2 regions of the Pseudorhodoplanes sinuspersici genome follow, and region 1 is predicted to be linked to the other one. Evidence: predicted binding sites of a transcription regulator. Region 1 holds the regulator's gene; the other holds the start of a gene.
The links. The regulator LexA, encoded in region 1, represses DNA repair genes until DNA is damaged. The targets are predictions, from matches to a motif close to TGTTCNNNNTGTGTTCNG.
Positions count from the first base shown of each region.

Region 1 (3,475 bases):
GCTTCACCGCAATCGCGGCGGGCTTCACGTTCGCGACATGGAAAAGCGTTCGCATCGCGCATCCTGTCCTTACCACGCCAGCTTACAACGTCACACTCACGGGCTTCGTCGAACGTCGTGAAGAACGCGAACGTAACGATCGGATCGTCATCCGCGTTCATAACATGAGTGGTGCGCGCGCGAATGAAAAACTCGAACGTGTCCGCGTCACGGTCCGCAAGGGCCTCGCTCCCGCTGTCGCCTCATTTGTCGAATTGCGCGCGCGGCTCAATCCGCCGCTCACACCGTTGCGTCCAGGCGGTTATGACTTCGCGCGCGATTATTATTTTCAGCAACTCGGCGCAACCGGATTCGTGCTTGGTCAAATCAAGCATGTCAGTGCGCCTGAATCGCCGAGCGTCTGGCTTCGTTATACGGCCGCAATCAGCGGTTTACGCGATGCCATCGACGCGCGCATTCGCGCGGCCGTGCCAGGAGACAAGGGCGCCATCGCATCGGCGCTGATCACCGGAAAACGCGATGCGATTTCCGCTCCCGTCAACGACGCCATGTATATCTCGAGCCTTGCGCATGTGTTGTCGATTTCCGGGTATCACATGGCCGTCGTCGCCGGCGTCGTGTTCTTCGTCGTCCGTGCCGGCCTCGCCTTGTTTCCAATCGTCGCCAGCCGCTATCCTATCAAGAAATGGGCGGCGGGCGCGGCGCTGATCATCGCGGCGTTCTATCTCTTGTTGTCGGGCGCAGAGATCGCGACGCAACGCGCCTTCATTATGACGGCCATTGTGCTGATCGGAGTCATGTTCGATCGGCCGGCGCTCACGTTGCGAACGATCGCGGTTGCCGCGCTGGTGCTGCTGGCGATTGCGCCAGAATCGATCGTCCATCCGAGTTTTCAGATGTCGTTTGCGGCAACACTGGCGCTGATCGCCGTCTATGAGCGCGGGCTGCCGTGGCTGTCCAATGTGCCCGACAAATCCTTGAGCGCACGCACTGCGTTATGGGGAGGCCGGGAGATCGTCGCACTCATTCTCGCATCGCTGGTCGCGGGGCTCGCGACCACCTTGTTCGCCGCTTATCACTTCCATCGCCTCGCACCCTATGGCGTTCTCGCCAATCTCTTGGCCATGCCGGCGGTCTCGATCTGGGTGATGCCCGTGGGTCTTCTGGCACTCGTCGCTTTGCCGTTCGGATTCGACCGGCCGTTCTGGTGGCTGATGGGCGAGGGGATTGAATGGATCATCGTGGCGGCAACCTGGGTCGCCAGCTTGCCTGGCGCTGTTGGCCGCATTCCCGCTTTTGGCATCGGCCCATTGCTGATCGGCACGGCAGGCCTCGTCGTTGTATGCCTCTTGCGTTCCCCGCTGCGCTGGACAGGTGCCGGCTTGGGCGCAGCTTGCATCGGCTTCATTCTAATCACGCCGCGTCCCGACATGTTCGTCTCCGCGGATGCGGGCATGGCAGCGGTGCGTGACGCGGGCGGCGTCTTGCGGATCATTGCGAGCCGACGGGACGAATTCGTGCTTGGCGAATGGCTCGCCGCCGATGGGGATTCACGATCTGCCAAGGATTCGTCGCTTGCGGAAAGCACACGCTGCGATGAAAACGGTTGCGTTGCCCGCCTGGCCGATGGGCGGCCCGTAGCATTGTCGCTTACGGCGGAAGCCGCAGCCGAAGATTGCGAAATCGCAGCCTTCGTCGTGACGAACAGAACGATTCCGCCGCATTGTGCCGCGCCGGCTATTGATCGCAACGTCGCACGGGCCAATGGCGCGAGCAGAGCACGATGGAACGGCTCTTCGTTCGCGATCGATTCAGCGCGACCGACAAACTATCAGCGCCCGTGGACGGCGAAGCCGGTGCAAACGGCAACGTCCGCGCAGCCGCAAGCACCACCGCGTGATGCGACGCCGCGTCTACAGGATCTGGATGTCGAAGATGCCGTGTCAGTACCGGCGGATTAGGCCGATCAGCTTGCCTTGGATGCGCACGCGTGTTGGCGGCAGGATGCGCACTTCGTAGGCCGTATTCGCCGGCTCGAGTGCGATCGACGCGCCTCTACGGCGGAAACGCTTCAGCGTGGCTTCCTCTTCGTCGATCAGTGCAACAACGATGTCGCCGGTATCGGCGCCGTCGGACTTGCGGATCAACGCAACGTCGCCGTCGAGGATGCCGGCTTCGATCATCGAATCGCCGCGGACTTCCAGCGCGAAATGTTCGCCCGATGCCGAGAGCATGTCCGGCGGAATATTGATGGTTTGAGTCTTGGTCTGGATCGCCTCGATCGGCGTACCGGCGGCGATCCGGCCCATCATCGGCACGGCCACGGGGCGATTGCCGCTGCTGCCATTGCCGTCGTCCTCCGAAGAGACGGTCCGGACACGGCCGAGATTGCCTTCGATGACGCTGGGCGTGAAGCCGCGGCGGGCGCCTGGTCCCTGGACGACGGAATCGGGCAGCTTGATCACCTCAATCGCCCGGGCGCGGTTGGGCAGGCGGCGAATGAAGCCGCGCTCCTCCAGAGCCGTGATCAGCCGGTGAATGCCGGACTTGGAGCGCAGGTCGAGCGCGTCCTTCATCTCGTCGAAGGAGGGTGGCACGCCGGCTTCTTTCAGCCGCTCGTTGATGAAGCGCAAAAGCTCGAACTGTTTCCGCGTCAACATCGATCGTCTCCCCCGGCAACCGGCACCTCAAGGGGTGCGAAACAAATCATGAACGGACACTATATGTTCGATATGTGTTCTGCAAGCCCTTAATTTGGAGTGAAGAAAGCGAAGGGATTTCAAAGGGGAAGTTTCAGGATCGTGCAGATCGAGCCAACCGCGCCCCGCGGTGCCAGCGGCTCGCGGAGGACGAGGCAATCGGCATGGGCCAGCACCCGGCCCATCGACGAATCCTGCAGCGGAAACGGCGTCGCCACCAGGGCTCCGCGGACCGACCGCGATATCCGGGCACGCAGATAATCGGCCCGCTCGTCATTCTCCGGCAGGTCGGAGCCCAGCAAAGCCTGCTCGGTCGGGTTCTCGACATCATGCCGCCCGGTCATCTTCCGCAGCAGCGGTCCCAGGAACAGGAAGGCGCAGACATAAGCCGACACGGGATTGCCCGGCAGGCCGAGCACCTGCATTTCGCCCAATTGTCCATGCATCAGCGGGCGGCCCGGTCGCATCGCAATCTTCCAGAACGACAGATCGATGTTTTCGGCCGAGAGCGCCTTCTGCACGAGATCGTAGTCGCCGACCGAGGCGCCGCCCATCGTCACCAGGACATCTACATTTGCATCGCGCGCGCGGCGGATGGCGGAGACTGTGTCTTCAAGACGATCCGCTACAATGCCGAGATCGATGACCTCAGCGCCCAGCCGCCGCGCAAAGGCCATGATCGAAAAGCCGTTCGAATAGATGATCTGGCCGGGCCCCGGCGTCTGCCCCGGCAACACGAGTTCATCGCCGGTCGCCAGCATGGCAACGCGCGGCTT
Region 1 is NZ_CP021112.1:4,733,235-4,736,709, forward strand. Features, by position in the region: gene CAK95_RS23060 (ComEC/Rec2 family competence protein) at 1-1,961, shown strand, start outside; gene lexA (transcriptional repressor LexA) at 1,944-2,660, opposite strand; gene CAK95_RS23070 (molybdopterin molybdotransferase MoeA) at 2,780-3,475, opposite strand, start outside.

Region 2 (3,475 bases), 1.6 Mb from region 1:
GAGCAGATCGTTGCGCAGATGGCGGGCGAGCGCCTGCGCCGCGCCACTCTCAAGCTCGCAGGCGATCAGCCGATCCTGCGGCCGCAGCCAGTGACGGACCAGAAGCGGTGAGCCGGGATAGATCGCAAGTCTCCCGTCCGGATTGAAGGCTGCGATCGCATTGCGATAGGGCGCCAGCAATTGCGCAACAATGGGAGTGAATTGGTGCGTCCAAATGCGGCCGATGCCGTCCTGCCATTCTCCGCCGCGGATCGCTTCATTGCCTTGCAGATTATAGCGGCCCGCTCCGGCATGTGTGTCGATCACGCGGAAGGCGGCATCCTTTTTCTGCAAATACAGGATGATGCGGGCCAGGATGGCGTGCTTGACGACATCGGCAAAATTACCCGCATGGAAGGCGTGTCGATAATTCATTGCGACCGATAACGGCCACGAAATTTATTCGCAACTCGTGTCCTGTCTCCAACGCTTCGTAGTCCTTGCAGCGACTTCTTGAGCGAAGCGTTGGAGACAAAGGACACTAGCAACTTTTTGATTCCAGTGCGGTTTTGTTTCTGACGTTTCGATGGAAGAGATGACCGCGAGGGTGATCGGAACGTCAGAAACACTGCACTAGCAGCGCCTCAGCCGCCACGCACCGGCGGCATGACCACCTTTTCACGGCGGCACGACCGGCGGTTGATTTCCGCGCAATCACGGAATTGCAGATCCTTGGACATGCAGATCCGGACTTCGCGGAGGCGATGCCGGTCGCATGTGACGGCAATTCCGTCGCGGGAAAGGCCTGGATTGGCATCGGCAAAGGCCTGTTCGACATCGTCCGGCGCGACCATCTTGTAGCCGGTGAGGTCGTGGAATTGCTCTGGAATTTTCACGGTCTCGCGCGCCTTGCGCACCAGGTCGAAATATTCCTGACCATCGAGGCCGGAGCAGGTGCCGTGCTTATCCCATTCATTGAACACCAGACGCGGGCTCGGCATCAGGTCGAGCATGGAATTGACGATGTTACGATTGAGGCGCGGCGCCGGCACCTGGCACTCGCGCGGAAAGCCGCGTTCATATTGCGGCCAGAGCCCATGGACGACGAACGAATAGGGGCGCTCACCACATTGCTGCTGATTTGAGCGGCCGCCATTCCGCTCGCGTGAAGATTCGCAGAAGGTGGGCGACCAGGACAGAGCGAGCACATAGAAATCGAATTGGCCGGGCTCCTGCCGACGGCTCTCGCGCCGGAAGCGGTCCTGCTGGAACTGGGTGAAGCGTTCCGGTGCCGAAACCTCACCAGCAGCGGCCCCTGGCTGCGCGTCCTGCGCGGACGCTGCAATGATGAGGATGAAAACGAACGCCAGGACAATGCCGACGCGGTAAGCAACTGCGACCATTGAAGCCCCCAGTACAAACGCCCGATACAAATTCGCGCAACCGTTCACCTCCACACGCTAGCGGGGCGCGCGGAACATTTCAAGAACAAAACAAAAATCGATCGGAGGGTATCCTAACGGCGTGTCCTTAACGCCGAATCATCAGATGGGTGGCCGCTAAGGCCGCATCATCCGGCAGGCAGGATTGTTGGCCCAGTTCCGGTCCAGCCCGACGACGCACCATTCCACATCCCAGGTTGCGCCGATCATGCCGAAATCCTCGCCGATCAGGTAGTGCACGGGCCGCCAGACGCCATCAGACAGCAAGGCCCGGCCTGAGCAGAAACGCCGCGGAATCGTGTCGGGATTCCACGAACGATTCCCGGTTTCGCGGACGGCGTCGAAATTTACGATCGTCAGGCCGGAATTCCAGAAACGGTATTCCTTGCCCGCGAAGCGGGATGCGATCTCTGCAAGGGCCATGGTGTTATCGCATTCCGGCAACTTGCCGGAATAACGGGGGCCGCTGAGCCAGAAATTCTTTTCGAGCCAATTGGCGGCCTGGGCGGGAGCTTGCGGCAAAGCCGACAGCATCGTTCCTAATGCGGCAATGACGAAAAGGCGACGTTTCATCGACATGGAGACCCCCATCCCCGGATTGTGCGGACGGTGCCGCTCCGCACGGTTCCGGTCAAGAGGTTCCGCGCTTCATCGAGGCCCGAACACACAAATCGTTGCCATGTGTGGCATCGACGCTCGCCAAAACGGCGTCTCCCGAGCCCCGCGGAACGAATCTGATCCGGGTTCGGTTGTCGTCCGTCAGGAGAGCCGAATGAAGACCGATCTGCGCCGCATGTTGATAGGGCGCGCCTGCATGGTGGGAACTGCGGCCATTCTGCTGCTTCATCCTATGGCTGCGCTGGCACAGGATAACGCGAAAGACCTTCCACGGCTTGAACTGACGGACGCGCAGAAACAGGCAATCTTGATCAGCGTGACCAACCAGAATTTCAAAAACGAGGCGCCGCCAAATTTTCAACCGGTGGTCGGCGCGGTGGTGCCGGAAAATGTCGTCCTGGAAGACATGCCGAAAACGATTATCGAGCTGGCGCCCAAGGTCGAAGCCTTCCGCCTGGCACGGGTGATCAATCAGGTCGTTATTGTCGATCCGCGGACACGCAGGGTTGTCGACGTCATTGCCAAAAGACCGTGATCACTGGTTCGACTTGCAGCCTCGGCGGAACGGCTTTGCAAACGATGCATTGTTCCTTGTGAATGAGCAACGCGTCTCGCAATGATTGCGAGGAGGATTCGATCATGAGCAAGTTCTCACATGTCCGCTGTGCCTTGCTTGCCGTCATGGCCATTCTGGCGATGACAAGTTTGGCCGCCGCTCAGGATACTGGACCCATCAAGCCGAGCCCGGCCGAGGCTGGTGCCGATCCCACGATGGCAAAGCCAGAGGGCTCCACGATCCCGGCGCTTGCTGGACCGCAAGCTGACAATCCGGAATCAACTGTTGGGCTTGCACCGCCCGAGCAGCCGATCAACAACGAGAAACCGAATGCCGCGGGTCAGGTCGTGCCGTCTTCACAGGAAACGGCGGCGCATAACGAGGCGATTTTTCGGCACGACCAACAGCCCATATTGAGCCATACATTCAATTTTACGGCCGAACAAAAACAGGCGATTGTCAATGCGATCGCGCAAGACAAAGACCCTAACGCCACCAAGGCTCCATTTGAAATTTCGGAAGCCATCGTGTTGCCGGCAACAGTCAAGCTCAATCCAATGCCGGACAGCATCGTCGCCGAAATGCCATGGATGAAGCCGTATCGTTACGTAAAGTTCGGCGAAAAGATTGTGATTGTTGATGCCAATTTGCGGTATGTCGCGGCAATTATCGAATAATTAAATCGCGCTATCGTAGCTGAAACGGTGACCGCACATCGTCGCCGTTTGGTGCTTGCGAACATCTCGCGATGTCAGTAAGTCCCCCAGCAAAACGGCACCGCTCCGCGGGCAAAATAACGGACGAAGGTTATGACCAATAAGAACGGTCTTCGGCTCCTCGGGTGGGCCTATGGGGTCTTGTATAGGGGGGCATTGAAGTG
Region 2 is NZ_CP021112.1:325,886-329,360, reverse strand. Features, by position in the region: gene CAK95_RS01610 (23S rRNA (adenine(2030)-N(6))-methyltransferase RlmJ) at 1-414, opposite strand, end outside; gene CAK95_RS01605 (ribonuclease T2 family protein) at 624-1,382, opposite strand; gene CAK95_RS01600 (hypothetical protein) at 1,539-2,000, opposite strand; gene CAK95_RS28975 (DUF1236 domain-containing protein) at 2,194-2,574, shown strand; gene CAK95_RS01590 (DUF1236 domain-containing protein) at 2,721-3,272, shown strand.
Region 2: a site for LexA is predicted at 1,453-1,470, ahead of CAK95_RS01605 (ribonuclease T2 family protein). Genes of this name have one in related genera too.